One region of the Paenibacillus sp. FSL H7-0940 genome, then DNA from elsewhere that is predicted to be linked to it. Evidence: a T-box and tRNA genes for the amino acid it is inferred to sense, from the RefSeq annotation. Region 1 holds a T-box; the other holds one or more tRNA genes.
The links. A T-box is a leader RNA that pairs with one kind of tRNA and senses whether it is charged. The one in region 1 lies ahead of tyrS (tyrosine--tRNA ligase), so its partner is inferred to be a tRNA-Tyr.
Positions count from the first base shown of each region.

Region 2: it encodes a tRNA-Tyr, which carries the amino acid that the T-box ahead of tyrS (tyrosine--tRNA ligase) is inferred to sense. The anticodon was not compared.

Region 1 is NZ_CP150280.1:1,557,170-1,565,530, forward strand. Features, by position in the region: gene MHB71_RS06925 (YdiU family protein) at 1-241, shown strand, start outside; gene MHB71_RS06930 (Imm63 family immunity protein) at 401-844, shown strand; gene MHB71_RS06935 (DUF4375 domain-containing protein) at 865-1,314, shown strand; T-box leader at 1,413-1,640, shown strand; gene tyrS (tyrosine--tRNA ligase) at 1,757-3,019, shown strand; gene MHB71_RS06945 (YxcD family protein) at 3,174-3,452, opposite strand; gene MHB71_RS06950 (hypothetical protein) at 3,458-3,955, opposite strand; gene MHB71_RS06955 (PadR family transcriptional regulator) at 4,054-4,620, opposite strand; gene MHB71_RS06960 (carbonic anhydrase) at 4,794-5,369, opposite strand; gene MHB71_RS06965 (carboxypeptidase M32) at 5,719-7,233, shown strand; gene MHB71_RS06970 (ABC transporter substrate-binding protein) at 7,393-8,361, shown strand, end outside.
Region 2 is NZ_CP150280.1:5,539,970-5,548,330, reverse strand. Features, by position in the region: rRNA gene MHB71_RS24510 (16S ribosomal RNA) at 1-1,241, shown strand, start outside; rRNA gene rrf (5S ribosomal RNA) at 1,347-1,463, shown strand; tRNA gene MHB71_RS24500 (tRNA-Ile) at 1,500-1,576, shown strand; tRNA gene MHB71_RS24495 (tRNA-Ala) at 1,599-1,674, shown strand; rRNA gene MHB71_RS24490 (23S ribosomal RNA) at 1,877-4,802, shown strand; tRNA gene MHB71_RS24485 (tRNA-Ser) at 4,884-4,975, shown strand; tRNA gene MHB71_RS24480 (tRNA-Met) at 5,019-5,095, shown strand; tRNA gene MHB71_RS24475 (tRNA-Val) at 5,105-5,180, shown strand; tRNA gene MHB71_RS24470 (tRNA-Thr) at 5,186-5,261, shown strand; tRNA gene MHB71_RS24465 (tRNA-Asp) at 5,271-5,348, shown strand; tRNA gene MHB71_RS24460 (tRNA-Phe) at 5,370-5,442, shown strand; tRNA gene MHB71_RS24455 (tRNA-Tyr) at 5,455-5,540, shown strand; tRNA gene MHB71_RS24450 (tRNA-Lys) at 5,548-5,620, shown strand; gene MHB71_RS24445 (helix-turn-helix domain-containing protein) at 5,765-6,958, shown strand; gene ugpC (sn-glycerol-3-phosphate ABC transporter ATP-binding protein UgpC) at 7,062-8,189, shown strand.

The DNA.
Region 1 (8,361 bases):
ACAGCAAGGGGAGAAGGAAGTCTCTGGGCAGTTGATGCGAACAAACAATCCAGCTGTCATTCCTCGCAATCATCGGGTTGAAGAAGCGCTTGAGCGAGCAGAGAATCATGGAGATCTTAGCGTGATGGAGAAGCTTTTGGCAGTTCTTTCAGATCCGTTTGCACACTCACCTGAACAGGCTGAATATGCCGAACTACCTGCACAATGTAATACTTCGTATCAGACTTTTTGTGGGACCTGATTGAACAGTAGGAATAAATATGAAGAGGCTGCCTTGGGCAGCTTTTTCATTTTTTTATTCTGTCATGAACGTTAGAATTCAACGTTTTTATTGAATTTTTAGATTATCATGCAATAATCAGAGAAGTAGAGTTTTACTTTTGCAGAGGCAGGTGCATTCATGTCCAACATGTTAAGCAAAGAACAATTGGCAGACATCCTTTTACAGCTTTTAGAGCGTACATCTTTCCCTAGGGAACAGATGCAGAACTATGTTAACCGCTTGTTTGAGACCTTTAAATGGGATGGGGTGCCCTATGTAGAGAGTAGAGAAGATGCGTATATCGTTCGAATTTACGAACGTGGTCTCGTCTCGTTGGAGAAACGGGTGAAACAGCCGGATGAAGTCATCTATTGGTTGCTGGAAGATATTATTTTCACCGCGACGCATGTAGGGTTGTTGGAAAGACATGGCGTGGATAATAAAGAAATGCATTTGAACTATACAAATGAAGTGATGAAAGACCTGAACAAGGGTGTTCTGGAAGCCTTCCAGCAGATCGGTAATCCGTATTTACATTGGCATCAGACGGGTAAACGTCAGGAGTTAGAGGGCATGGCATAAAGAAAAGTGAGGTGTGTTACGTGAGCGAGCAAGATATTAATGATGTATGGTATGACTATGCTGTGTTATTTGTCGAAAAAAAGAATGAATCTGAACAGGGCTGGGCATCGTTGACTTCGAACGAGCAGGACATTGCTGCTTTATGGCTGTTAGAGGCGGATGTCTTTAATGGCGGTTTTATACAGTTTTTCTGCAACTGGGGGGAAGAGGTATACCGTTACGCGTTGCGGGCATTACATATCATTGGTGCGACTCAAGTCGTGGAGATTATAACGTCAGCATACGGCTGCATTGAGCATCTGAAAGAGGATGAAAGGCTTACTGAACTGTGGGATATTCCTAAATTCCTGACAAAGGAACAAGAGCAGCAGTTAGATGCGCTGGATCAGAAGTTTTGGAACAATGAGGATCAGATCGCGGAGAAAGCCTATCGTTATTATCACGGAAAATTGAACATGGTGATTATATAATCTGGTTTCAACTATGCATCCGTTGTTCTGTTCGAAGATTAATACTTGGTCTTGCAATGACTGAAACGTTCGGCTATACTTGCTATAAATTGAATACATGAATCACGTTGATAGAGCGCAGTAGCGGCTTTGTCCCTGTTACAGAAAGTCAGGGGTTGATGGAACCTGATACATACAAGGGCTGCGAATTACACTCTGGAGTACTTGGGTAATGCCAAGCGGATGGGCAAACGATATATTGCCAAAAGTGGTATGGATAACGTGTTAAGTTCACGTGTTGTCCATGCAATTTGGGTGGTACCACGGTTATAATAATCGTCCCTGTGTCTAATGAAGACAAGGAGGCGATTTTTTTGTGTCCAAAAAAGCCGTTCCAGCGTGTAATTTCGTAATTTAACGTAGATCATCACTGAATCTTGAGGATAGAAAAGGGGTTATACACATGAATATTATTGATGAACTACAGTGGCGTGACGCCATTAACCAGCAGACAGATGCAGAGGGACTGCGTGAGTTGACTGAAACCAAATCAATCTCACTGTACTGCGGCGTTGACCCTACGGGGGATAGCATGCATATCGGACATCTCATTCCATTCATGATGCTGAAACGTTTTCAACTGGCAGGACACCGTCCGGTTATTTTGATTGGTGGAGCTACAGGTACGATTGGTGATCCAAGTGGTCGGCAGGCAGAACGTTCTTTGCAGACGATGGAGCAAGTGCAGGAGAATGTGGATGCACTGACAGCACAGATGAAGAAGTTGTTTGTAACAGACGGTGATAATCAGGTTCGCATGGTGAACAACTACGATTGGACACACAAAATCAATGTGATTGAATTCTTGCGTGACTACGGCAAAAACTTTAACCTCAACACAATGCTGGCTAAGGATGTAGTTGCGAGCAGACTGGAAGGCGGAATCTCGTTCACCGAGTTTTCCTACCAAATCCTTCAATCACTCGACTACCTGCACCTGTTCCAGAACGAAGATGTACAGCTTCAAATCGGCGGTTCCGATCAATGGGGGAATATCACGAGTGGTCTTGATCTGATTCGCAAAAAAGAAGGATCTGAAGCGAAGGCGTACGGTCTGACTATTCCGCTCATGCTCAAATCCGACGGTACGAAATTCGGTAAAACAGCTGGCGGCGCAATCTGGCTTGACCCGAACAAAACAACACCATTTGAGTTCTACCAGTTCTGGGCGAATACAGATGACCGTGATGTGATCAAATACTTGAAATACTTTACCTTCCTGAGCAAAGAAGAAATTGAAGCTTTGGCTGAAAAGGTAGAGACAGAGCCGCACAGACGTGAAGCACAGAAAGCACTCGCGGAAGAAATGACAAAATTCGTTCACGGCGAAGAAATGCTAGAACAGGCTAAACGTATTACAGCGGCGCTGTTCAGTGGTGATATCCGTTCCCTGACAGCAGATGAAATCGAGCAGGGTTTCAAGGAAATGCCAACATTCGAAACGGACGGCGAAGCGAAAAATATCGTCGACTGGCTCGTAGATCTGGGGTTGGAGCCATCCAAACGCCAGGCCCGTGAGGATGTCACTAAAGGCGCTATCTCCATGAACGGTGAGAAAATCACGGACCTTGAATTCACAGTGTCGGCAGAGCATGCCATTGGGAGTAAATTCATCATTATCCGTAAAGGTAAGAAGAACTACAGCCTGGTTAAACTACAATCCTAGTTTCCAAGAATTAGAACGTAACACAGAGACGTATAGAGACTATAATAGACACACAAATAAAGCTACAAATACAGAAACAAAAAGACCGCCTTCCATCTCTGTCAGGACAGAGGGGAGGCGGTCTTTCGTATATCAGGCCAGTGAGTGACCTATCTTATTGATTAACGATCGCTGTGATTTCTTCATCCAGATCAAGTCGTACATTCTCACGGTACGCCCGGATGTTGTATTCACTGTGCAGGTAACGAAGAATCGCTTCAATCATATTGGACTCCACCAGATATTGACTACGGCCTTGAATCCAAACTTCAGCGGAATAACCTGTATCTTCTTCCCAACTCAGTTCTACATTCACATCGGTTGGACGTACACCCTTACGTTCTGCCATATGAATACAGATTGCATTCACAATTTCATCCATGCTCAGAACCATAGAGATTAGTACCGTCCGTTTCTGTTACGGTCATCATCACGATCATTGCGACGGTCATAACGACCATCCGCTGCAGGTTTGCGACGATTGGAGATGGCTCTGAAGAGTGCCATAGCCAGCATAACAATCAACATAATTGCTGCAACGTTCACGAGCAATCCAAGGATGTTACCCAGAGCGCCCATGCCACCGAACAATCCGCCAAACATCATACCAGCAAGACCACCAAGCATCATGCCTTTCATGAATCCGCCGCCACCGCCGAAGAATCCGCCACGGTTCGTTGTAGCTGCTCCATTGCTGGAGTTGTTATTCGTATTCGATTTGCTTACATTGCTGTCGGATTTCTTAGGTGTATTGCTATAACTTTTCGTACCGGATTTGAATCCGCCACCACGTCTTGCATCCGCAGAATCCGGATTCGTTACTCCCACTGTTGCGAACAATAATGTAAAGGCCATAAATACCATCATTAGATGTTTAACTCCGAATTTTTTCTTCATTGTAAAGATCGTAACCCCCCGATTAATTTGTTTGAATCGCCCAAAAATGGGCCTTACTCATGTAATACGGTCAACTTGCAGGAACGTTTCAAATTTTATTAAATTTCTGAAACGCTTGGACTTGGGTCTTGAATTGCAGCTTGGCCATCAAGCAATTGGGTAACCCAATGACACCATTCCAGGCCTGTTTGTGCGTGCATTAACCCTTTTTGTACCAGGATGTAGCTTCCAAAATCTCGGTTGCCTACACGAAGATTATCCTGAGGTATACGTGACTTCAGATCCTCGAAATAACGTATGCGTTCCATAAACCAGCTTTTACGCTCGTTAAGAATGCGTCTCATGCTTCCGTCTTCCGCTATGCCAACACACAAAATACGCAAATTAAATTCATCGCGTGTAACCGGTGCGGTAACAGGAGTAATCATCCATTCCAAGAGCTTTTCAATGCCTTTTTCCGTAACTGCGTACATTTTCTTGTCCGGTTTGTCAGACTGTTGTACCCAGCGGGAGGCCAATAACTCATCGTTTTCCATCTTGGACAGGAGTGGATAGATCTGGCTGTGTTTCGCCTGCCAATGAGGCTGGATTTTCAGCATCAGATCATAGCCCGATGACTCCTCGCGGGTAAGCAGCCCGAGTAATCCGTAGGAAAGTATGTTCATGCACATGTCTCCTTAATATTAGGGCTAGGTCAGAGAGAACAATCGTTTTTACTTTCTTTGACCGCTTTCATAAAAAGTGTACACTGAAACTGTATGGTTTGACAACCTGACAGAACAACTGCCTTAATTTAGACAAAAAAAGTGCGAACCATAAGGTCCGCACTCCAAACCATTTAGAGAGATGCCTGTTGTCCATACCCCTCAGCGACAAGATCAAGCTCACCTGTGGCAGAATCGATAACCATGCCGTGGACGGGTACATTGGGAGGAAGTAAAGGATGCTTCTTGATCACTTCCACAGTATGTTTTACCCCTTCTTCGACGCTGTCAAACCCGCGCAACCATTTTTGCAAACGGATGCCAGAGTTCTCCAGAGTAGTCATGACTTCTTCCGATACGCCACGCTCAACCATATGTCCAATCATGGTCTCAGCGTGAAGGGAAGCCATACCACATTCCGTATGCCCCACTACCAGGACTTCATCTGCACCCAGTTCATAGATGGCGACAAGTACACTACGCATTACACTCCCGAAAGGCTGAGAGATAATTGCACCTGCGTTTTTAATGATTTTCACATCGCCGTTTTTCAAGTTCATAGCCTTGGGCAGCAATTCCACCAAACGTGTATCCATACAAGTGATGATAACCATCTTTTTGGTTGGAAACTTGCCAGCCGTATACTTTTCGTATTCTTTAGTCTCGACAAATGATTTGTTGTAAGTCAAAATCTCTTGAATGTTGTTCATGTCCATTGCCTCCTGTTATCCAATACGACGAGCACGGCCACTTGCATATGATGCAGCTTGTCCTACGCGCCTTTGCTTTAATAGTATTTCACGGTCAGCAGATGGCATTACTCCAACCCTTTAGAGGTTGTTCAAAAAGTCCACTTTTGATTACGAATCATGCCTGAGGGCATCATCAGCATCGAAGTTGAACGCCATTTCTATCTTCGCGGTAATGAAAACCAGACTTTTTGAACACGTATCTTTAGGAGAACAATGCAATTTTCATCTGTTAAAAGTTGATTATACGCAATGCAAAAAGTATCATCAATAGGGTATAACATTTTTTTTGAAGAGGTGAACGATAACAATGGATAAACAAACACAGGAACATTTGGAATCCTTCCGTAATCTGGCTCGTAAAATTAAGAGCTATCATGAAGCCATTGGTTTGCTTCACTGGGATCTGCGCACAGGTGCGCCGAAAAAAGGCGTTCCGACTCGCTCCGAGACGCTGGGTATGTTGTCCACCGAAGCATTCAAGCTGCAAACCTCGGCTGACATGAAGACTTACCTGGATGCATTAACGACTCCAGCAGTATCGGAACAGCTCGAAGATATAGATCGTCGTCTGGTTGAAGATTGCAAGAAAGAATATGATCGCAGTCAATCCGTACCACCTGAGAAAGTACAAGCATATACGGTGCTCACGGCCAAGTCCGAAACGGCATGGGAAGATGCCAAGCATAACAGTGATTTTGCTGGATTCTCACCTTATCTCACAGATATCGTTAAGCTCAAACAGGAGTTTATTGATTATTGGGGTGTGAAGGATACACGTTATGATACGCTGCTTGATATGTATGAACCGGATCTGACGGTTGAGAAAGTGGACGCTGTGTTCGCCCGCCTCAAAGCACGTTTGGTGCCTCTACAAGAGAAGATTAATGCTTCAGAAAACAAGCCAAATACAGAGTTCCTGAATCAGTTGTTTGACACCAAACAACAGGAAAAATTCAGTCTGTTCATCCTGGAACAAATGGGCTATGACTTTGAAGCTGGACGATTGGACGAGAGTGTTCATCCTTTTGCAACGGGTCTTAACCCGGGTGATGTGCGGATCACTACACATTATCTGCAAGATGATGTAGCAAGCGCAGTCTTCAGTTCACTGCATGAGGGTGGACATGCCCTGTACGAGCAAAATATTGATGACAGTCTGGCGGGTACCCTTCTTGCCGAAGGAACGTCCATGGGGATTCATGAGTCCCAGTCCCGTCTTTGGGAAAACATGATTGGTCGCAGCCTGCCATTCTGGACACGTTATTACAAAGATTTGCAGCAGCATTTCCCGCAACTGAGCGAGGTTGAACTGGAAGATTTCTATCGTGCAATCAACCGGGTGGAGAGTTCACTCATTCGGATCGAAGCGGATGAACTGACCTATAACCTGCATATTATTATCCGATATGAGATCGAGAAAATGTTATTCAACGATGGTCTGGAAGTGAAAGACCTGCCAGAGACCTGGAATGCAAAATACAAGGAATACCTAGGTATTATGCCAACGAATGATGGAGACGGTGTTCTTCAGGATGTTCACTGGTCTGGTGGTGACTTTGGTTACTTTGCTTCGTATTCTCTGGGTAATATGTATGCAGCTCAAATTCTACATACATTGCGCAAGGAAATGCCGGAGTTTGATACCCTCATTGCCGAAGGAAATCTGATTCCAATTAAGGAATGGCTTACAGACAAGATCTACCAGTATGGTAGAAGTCGCACACCTTCCGAATTGATTGTTGCCGTAACGGGTGAAGAATTGAACCCGGATTATCTGGCCGATTATCTGGAAGCCAAATATGCCGAGATTTACAAGCTGTAGATATCCCATATATAACATATTAAATAACATATCGAAGAGCTGAAGAGCCGGGCAACATTGCCCGGCTCTTTTTTGCATTTAAGTTCTTAACCTTTTGTTGGGCATCGGCATATCCATAATAGAGAGAAACTGCTGAAACCAGTGAAGGAGGGAAACAACATGAAATACACGCCATGGTTCGTCCGGGGCATCGTTATTCTGCTGATTATCATTGTGGCGCTCACCAGCTGTAATAAGGAAGAGAATGAAGCCAAGATTACGATTGGCGAAGTGACTCGTTCGGTATTTTACGCACCGGAGTATGTGGCTGTGGCTCAAGGTTTTTTTGAAGAACAGGGACTTGAGGTGGATATTCAAACGACTGCTGGTGGTGACAAAACGATGGCGGCATTACTCGCAGGTTCGGTGGATATCGCACTGGTAGGGGCGGAGACATCCATATATGTCTATCAGCAGGGAGCGGAAGATGCGGTTATTAACTTTGCCCAGCTCACCCAGACGGATGGTACATTTCTGTTCGCTCGTAACACAGAAGGTAGCTTCGATTGGGAGCAACTGAGGGATTCCACATTTCTCGGTCAACGCAAAGGCGGCATGCCGCAAATGGCAGGGGAGTTCGCACTGAACAAACATGGCATTGATCCGCAAAGTGATCTGGAGCTGATTCAAAATGTGGACTTTGCCAACATTGCGTCTGCTTTCGCTTCAGGCACGGGAGATTATGTTCAACTGTTTGAACCCCAGGCATCCATCTTTGAACAAGAAGGTCGGGGTAAGGTTGTTGCATCGTTTGGCACAGAAGGTGGTCTTCTGCCTTACACCGTCTTCATGACGAAACAGAGTTATCTTAACGACAATAAGGATATCGTACAGAAGTTTACGAATGGTCTACACAAAGCGCAGGCATGGGTGGATTCCCATACGGCTGAAGAGATTGCTGAAGTCATTTCTCCTTTTTTCAAAGACATCGATCCAGCCATTTTGGTAAGTAGTGTGAACCGTTATAAGGAACAGGGCAGCTATGCAACGGATCCGATCATTGATGAGGAAGAGTGGAACAATCTGCTTGATGTCATGAGTGCCGCCGGAGAGTTGAAAGAACGTGTGGATTTGAATGCCATTGTGGAT
Region 2 (8,361 bases), 3.1 Mb from region 1:
GTGATCGGCCACACTGGGACTGAGACACGGCCCAGACTCCTACGGGAGGCAGCAGTAGGGAATCTTCCGCAATGGGCGAAAGCCTGACGGAGCAATGCCGCGTGAGTGATGAAGGTTTTCGGATCGTAAAGCTCTGTTGCCAGGGAAGAACGCTTGGGAGAGTAACTGCTCTCAAGGTGACGGTACCTGAGAAGAAAGCCCCGGCTAACTACGTGCCAGCAGCCGCGGTAATACGTAGGGGGCAAGCGTTGTCCGGAATTATTGGGCGTAAAGCGCGCGCAGGCGGTCATTTAAGTCTGGTGTTTAATCCCGGGGCTCAACCCCGGATCGCACTGGAAACTGGGTGACTTGAGTGCAGAAGAGGAGAGTGGAATTCCACGTGTAGCGGTGAAATGCGTAGATATGTGGAGGAACACCAGTGGCGAAGGCGACTCTCTGGGCTGTAACTGACGCTGAGGCGCGAAAGCGTGGGGAGCAAACAGGATTAGATACCCTGGTAGTCCACGCCGTAAACGATGAGTGCTAGGTGTTAGGGGTTTCGATACCCTTGGTGCCGAAGTTAACACATTAAGCACTCCGCCTGGGGAGTACGGTCGCAAGACTGAAACTCAAAGGAATTGACGGGGACCCGCACAAGCAGTGGAGTATGTGGTTTAATTCGAAGCAACGCGAAGAACCTTACCAGGTCTTGACATCTGAATGACCGGTGCAGAGATGTACCTTTTCTTCGGAACATTCAAGACAGGTGGTGCATGGTTGTCGTCAGCTCGTGTCGTGAGATGTTGGGTTAAGTCCCGCAACGAGCGCAACCCTTATATTTAGTTGCCAGCATTTCGGATGGGCACTCTAGATAGACTGCCGGTGACAAACCGGAGGAAGGTGGGGATGACGTCAAATCATCATGCCCCTTATGACCTGGGCTACACACGTACTACAATGGCCGGTACAACGGGCTGCGAAATCGCGAGATGGAGCCAATCCCAACAAAGCCGGTCTCAGTTCGGATTGCAGGCTGCAACTCGCCTGCATGAAGTCGGAATTGCTAGTAATCGCGGATCAGCATGCCGCGGTGAATACGTTCCCGGGTCTTGTACACACCGCCCGTCACACCACGAGAGTTTATAACACCCGAAGTCGGTGGGGTAACCGCAAGGAGCCAGCCGCCGAAGGTGGGATAGATGATTGGGGTGAAGTCGTAACAAGGTAGCCGTATCGGAAGGTGCGGCTGGATCACCTCCTTTCTATGGAGAATCGTTTCCCGAGTGGAAACATTCAAATACAAAATCTAGCCAGGTCGGCTAGTTACTCACTCGTTGCTCAGTTTTGAGAGCTTAAACTCTCAAACGTTTGGTGGCGATAGCGAAGGGGTTCCACACGTTCCCATCCCGAACACGACCGTTAAGCCCTTCAGCGTCGATGGTACTTGGACCGCAGGGTCCTGGGAGAGTAGAACGCCGCCAAGCGTAACCCATTTTGGGTTCGAATAGTATATGTAATGTGGGCCCTTAGCTCAGTTGGTTAGAGCGCACCTCTGATAAGGGTGAGGCCGGTGGTTCGAGTCCACCAGGGCCCACCATCTATACCTTTAAACTTTATATGGGGCCATAGCTCAGCTGGGAGAGCGCCTGCCTTGCAAGCAGGAGGTCAGCGGTTCGATCCCGCTTGGCTCCACCAAAAATGTTTTACAAGTTTGTTCTTTGAAAACTAGATATCGAAACGAAACAAACGCGAATTAGAACATTCCTTTAAGCTGAACTTGTGCAAACAAGTCAAGTGTATAAAGGTAGTTAAATTGCTTTTGTGAGGGTATCGGGTGAGAGCGACTTTTGGCTTTGCGCAAGCAAAACAAGGGGAGCGACCGAAACCGGAACAAAATGGTTAAGCTACTAAGAGCACACGGAGGATGCCTAGGCGCTAGGAGCCGATGAAGGACGTGGCGAACAACGAAACTGCCTCGGGGAGCTGTAAGCAAGCTTTGATCCGGGGGTGTCCGAATGGGGAAACCCAGCTGGGGTAATTTCCAGTTACTCATAACTGAATACATAGGTTATGCAGAGGCATACCAGGGGAACTGAAACATCTAAGTACCCTGAGGAAGAGAAAACAATAGTGATTCCGTCAGTAGCGGCGAGCGAACGCGGAGAAGCCCAAACCAGAGAGCTTGCTCTTTGGGGTTGTGGGACGTCTCACATGGAGTTACAAAGGAACCGGTTAAGCGAAGAGGTCTGGAAAGGCCCGCCAAAGAAGGTAAAAGCCCTGTAGTTGAAAGTCTGTTCCCTCCGAGACGGATCCCGAGTAGTGCGGGGCACGTGAAACCCCGTATGAATCCGGCAGGACCATCTGCCAAGGCTAAATACTTCCTAGCGACCGATAGTGAAGCAGTACCGTGAGGGAAAGGTGAAAAGCACCCCGGAAGGGGAGTGAAATAGAACCTGAAACCGTGTGCTTACAAAAAGTCAGAGCCCGTTTTAGGGGTGATGGCGTGCCTTTTGTAGAATGAACCGGCGAGTTACGTTCCCGTGCAAGGTTAAGGTGAAGAGCCGGAGCCGCAGCGAAAGCGAGTCTGAATAGGGCGAATTAGTACGTGGACGTAGACCCGAAACCGGGTGATCTACCCCTGTCCAGGGTGAAGGTGCGGTAACACGCACTGGAGGCCCGAACCCACGCATGTTGAAAAATGCGGGGATGAGGTGGGGGTAGCGGAGAAATTCCAATCGAACTCGGAGATAGCTGGTTCTCCCCGAAATAGCTTTAGGGCTAGCCTCGGAAAACAGAGTCGTGGAGGTAGAGCACTGATTGGGTGCGGGGCCCGCAAGGGTTACCAAGCTCAGTCAAACTCCGAATGCCATAGACTTACTTCCGGGAGTCAGACAGTGAGTGCTAAGATCCATTGTCAAAAGGGAAACAGCCCAGACCATCAGCTAAGGTCCCCAAGTGTGTGTTAAGTGGGAAAGGATGTGGAGTTGCACAGACAACCAGGATGTTGGCTTAGAAGCAGCCATCATTGAAAGAGTGCGTAATAGCTCACTGGTCGAGTGACTCTGCGCCGAAAATGTAACGGGGCTAAACACACCACCGAAGCTATGGCTTGATGCTTTGCATCAGGGGTAGGGGAGCGTTGTATAAGGGTTGAAGGTGTACCGTAAGGAGCGCTGGACATTATACAAGTGAGAATGCCGGTATGAGTAACGAAAAGATCAGTGAGAATCTGATCCGCCGAAAGCCTAAGGGTTCCTGAGGAAGGCTCGTCCGCTCAGGGTAAGTCGGGACCTAAGGCGAGGCCGAAAGGCGTAGTCGAAGGACAACAGGTCGAAATTCCTGTACCACCGTAAGCCGTTATGAGCAATGGGGGGACGCAGTAGGGTAGTGACGCGGACTGATGGATGTCCGTCTAAGCAGTAAGGCTGATGTGTAGGCAAATCCGCACATTGTAAGGCTGAGCTGTGATGGGGAGCGAAAATTATAGTAGCGAAGGTCATGATCTCACACTGCCAAGAAAAGCCTCTAGCCAGGTGATGGTGCCCGTACCGCAAACCGACACAGGTAGGCGAGAAGAGTATTCTAAGGCGCGCGGAAGAACTCTCGTTAAGGAACTCGGCAAAATGACCCCGTAACTTCGGGAGAAGGGGTGCCCCGGTAGTGTGAATAGCACGAGGGGGCCGCAGTGAAAAGGCCCAAGCGACTGTTTAGCAAAAACACAGGTCTGTGCGAAGCCGTAAGGCGAAGTATACGGGCTGACGCCTGCCCGGTGCTGGAAGGTTAAGGGGAGTGGTTAGGAGCAATCCGAAGCTGTGAACCGAAGCCCCAGTAAACGGCGGCCGTAACTATAACGGTCCTAAGGTAGCGAAATTCCTTGTCAGGTAAATTCTGACCCGCACGAATGGCGTAACGACTTGGGCGCTGTCTCAACGAGAGATCCGGTGAAATTTTAATACCTGTGAAGATGCAGGTTACCCGCGACAAGACGGAAAGACCCCATGGAGCTTTACTGCAGCTTGATATTGAATTTGGGTACGATCTGTACAGGATAGGTGGGAGCCTTTGAAACGTGAGCGCCAGCTTGCGTGGAGGCAACGTTGGGATACCACCCTGATCGTATCTAGGTTCTAACCTGGTACCGTAATCCGGTGCGGGGACAGTGTCAGGTGGGCAGTTTGACTGGGGCGGTCGCCTCCTAAAGAGTAACGGAGGCGCCCAAAGGTTCCCTCAGAATGGTTGGAAATCATTCGAAGAGTGCAAAGGCATAAGGGAGCTTGACTGCGAGACCTACAAGTCGAGCAGGGACGAAAGTCGGGCTTAGTGATCCGGTGGTACCGCATGGAAGGGCCATCGCTCAACGGATAAAAGCTACCCTGGGGATAACAGGCTTATCTCCCCCAAGAGTCCACATCGACGGGGAGGTTTGGCACCTCGATGTCGGCTCATCGCATCCTGGGGCTGAAGTAGGTCCCAAGGGTTGGGCTGTTCGCCCATTAAAGCGGTACGCGAGCTGGGTTCAGAACGTCGTGAGACAGTTCGGTCCCTATCTGTCGTGGGCGTAGGAAATTTGAGAGGAGCTGTCCTTAGTACGAGAGGACCGGGATGGACGTACCGCTGGTGTACCAGTTGTTCCGCCAGGAGCACCGCTGGGTAGCTATGTACGGACGGGATAAACGCTGAAAGCATCTAAGCGTGAAGCCCCCCTCAAGATGAGATTTCCCAGTATGTAAGACCCCTTGAAGACGACGAGGTAGATAGGCTGGGGGTGGAAGTGCAGCAATGCATGGAGCTGACCAGTACTAATCGGTCGAGGGCTTATCCAATAGCAAGTTCTAAATCGCATGTTTCGTTTCGAATCTAGTTTTCAGGGAGCAATCCTTGAATGATGTTGATGATTGTTAGTTGGAGAGATACCCAAGTGGCTATAAGGGGACCCTCTGCTAAGGGGTTAGACTGCGTAAGCGGTGCGAGGGTTCGAATCCCTCTCTCTCCGCCATCTTTACCTAAAGATGGACAAGCAATCAAGACACAATTAATATGGCGGTGTAGCTCAGCTGGCTAGAGCGTACGGTTCATACCCGTAAGGTCGGGGGTTCGATCCCCTCCGCCGCTACCATATTACCCAGGAGGCTTAGCTCAGCTGGGAGAGCATCTGCCTTACAAGCAGAGGGTCGGGGGTTCGATCCCCTCAGCCTCCACCATATACGCCGGTGTAGCTCAACTGGTAGAGCAACTGACTTGTAATCAGTAGGTTGGGGGTTCAAGTCCTCTCGCCGGCACCATTAATGCCTGGAACCGTGGTGTAGTTGGCCTAACATGCCTGCCTGTCACGCAGGAGATCGCGGGTTCGAATCCCGTCGGTTCCGCCATTAATCCTAAAAATTAAATATGGCTCGGTAGCTCAGTCGGTAGAGCAGAGGACTGAAAATCCTCGTGTCGGCGGTTCGATTCCGTCCCGAGCCACCTTTAATCCCTGGAGGATTAGCGAAGTGGCCAAACGCATCAGACTGTAAATCTGCTCCCGTACGGGTTCGGTGGTTCGAATCCATCATCCTCCACCAGTTTTATGAGTCATTAGCTCAGTTGGTAGAGCACCTGACTTTTAATCAGGGTGTCGAAGGTTCGAGCCCTTCATGACTCATCTTTAAGAAAAGAGTGATTAATCATTAATTTGATTAGTTGCTCTTTTTTTGTTATGTAATTTTAGCTCAATATGGATATTTATTAATGCTGGGCAAGATATGATAAACTAATAGAAAACATGCAGAGTGGTGACGTTCATTATATGAAGCTCATACCTGATCTAAAACAGCAAATTGAAGTCATTATAGGCACAAATTTGGACGAATATGAAATTACAATAGAAGAATGGATGCAATCCGTTGCGAATCTGGTTGGTCGACATGAAAATTCAGAGATCTTTGGTGATGAGGGTGAGCATCAGGAGTTATCTGATCAATCTGCATCTCCAATTTCATCCGATGTGATCAGTTTGAATACGGGAAAGCGTATATTTTTTAAGGTTCGGATGAATGAGCAAGAAGAGACTGTCGTGTGTTGGGGATGCCCTGCAAAATCTATTACCGTGGAGACACGACAATTGATTGAGCTTTTGATCCGTACTAACACGGCTCTACCCGATGAGGTACAACCTGTTGTATATGAGAATGATAGGGAGCAGTATTTGACTGAATTGGGTCTCTGGCTTAAAGAGCAGATCGAAGAACCAACCAAGCAGGAATCTGAAGTGGTTCCTGATCGCTTTGTGGTGCCCGCAGGATTAAATGCTGAGAAGATTCTCTTCTTGCTGCAAGGGGATACACCGGATGCACATCGTTTACGATCCAAGGAACTCAACAAGTTGCTTGAGAGTTACTTTGGCGAGGAGATAGTCTTGATTCCTTTGGGGGAGCAAGAGTGGATTTTCATGGGTGATAAAGAAATTGTTACAGAAGAAGCCGAGGAAGATACAACGGAAGCCAAAAAGGATTCACTGAACGCTTTTTGTCTGGGGTTACATGAATTGGTTGCCAGTGAGTGGGCTGGGGTGTTCCATCTGTCTGCATCTCTGCCATGCATTCCTGCGCAACAACTTGTATCGGTCACAGTTCTTCTTAAAGAAAGTGTTCACTTAGGGAGAGCATTCCATGTTACGCAGCATATTCATCTCTCATGGGATCTTCACCTGGAGAGGTTGGTAGCGAGCATTCCAGATGATCAACGTATACGTTTTATAAAGGAAACTGGTAAAGACACGGTAATCTTCAATGACAGTGAGACACTTGCTACGCTGGAGACCTTTTTTAGCCTGGACTGTAATGTCAGCGAGACAGCGAAACGACTTTTCATTCATCGTAATACGTTGGTTTATCGTCTGGACAAGATAAAACAGGAGATTGGTTACGATGTGAGGCACTTCGAAAGTGCTGTTCTAGTGCAGTTTTTACTACTAATGTACAAAGTGACGAAAAAGCATTGATATTTTTGTGCAGTTTGCGAATAGTCAAACCTCACGTAGATAGGGTATTATAAAAATACAAATTGTATTCGATTACAAAATGATCTCTGAGGAGGCAACAATCATGGCTGGAGTACGTTTAGAGCATATTTTCAAAAAATACCCGGGTTCTGATAAAGCAACTGTAGTTGACATTAACCTGGACATTAAAGATAAAGAATTTCTGGTACTGGTAGGTCCGTCCGGTTGTGGTAAATCAACAACACTTCGTATGATCGCAGGCCTTGAGGAAATTTCTGAAGGTAAACTCTATATCGGTGACCGTGTCGTTAATGATGTTGCACCTAAAGACCGCGATATCGCGATGGTATTCCAATCCTATGCCTTGTATCCGCATATGAGCGTATATCAAAACATGGCGTTTGGTTTGAAATTGCGTAAGGTTAAAAAAGATGAGATCGACAAACGTGTACGTGAAGCAGCTAAAATCCTGGATATCGAACATTTGCTTGAGCGTAAACCTAAGGCATTGTCCGGTGGTCAACGTCAACGTGTCGCTTTGGGACGTGCGATTGTCCGTGATCCACAAGTGTTCTTGATGGATGAGCCTCTCTCCAACTTGGATGCCAAACTGCGTGGTCAAATGCGTGCTGAGATCACTAAACTTGCGAAACGTTTGGAAACAACTGTTATCTACGTAACGCATGACCAGATCGAAGCTATGACGATGGGTGATCGGATCGTTGTTATGAAGGATGGTATCATCCAACAAGCAGCTTCTCCGGAAGAGTTGTATAACCTGCCGGCTAACCTGTTCGTAGCTGGTTTCATCGGTTCCCCGACAATGAACTTTATCTCGGGTAAACTCGCTGAGCAAGGTACTAGCATGCATTTCATAGCTCCTGGTGTGGATGTTGAAATCCCGCAAGGTAAAGCACAAGTGTTGAAATCTAGAGGATACATTGGTAAAGAAGTGATTCTGGGTGTTCGTCCAGAAGACATTCACGAAGAGCCAGTATTCCTGGAAGCATCCCCGAACTCTGTATTCTCTACACACGTAGATGTTACAGAGAACCTGGGTCACGAAATGCTCCTCTACTTGAGCGGTGTTGGTAATGATACAACGATCGCACGTGTAGACGGACGTTCTAACACTCGTGATGGTTCTACAGTTAAAATGGCCATCGACATGAACAAAGTTCATATCTTTGACAAAGAGACTGAAGTGAACGTACTTCTTCAAGACAAATAATACTGGGATTCCTCGGTGACGATGGAACCTGACAGTTAACGCAATTATACATTGTAATGAGAGCCCCTTCCGTTATTGCTGGAAGGGGCTTTTTTAAGATTAATGAATTTATAAGTTTCGGCAGAGTTGAAGGATTAATAATCGTAAGAAAAACACCCCTTAAACTACGAGT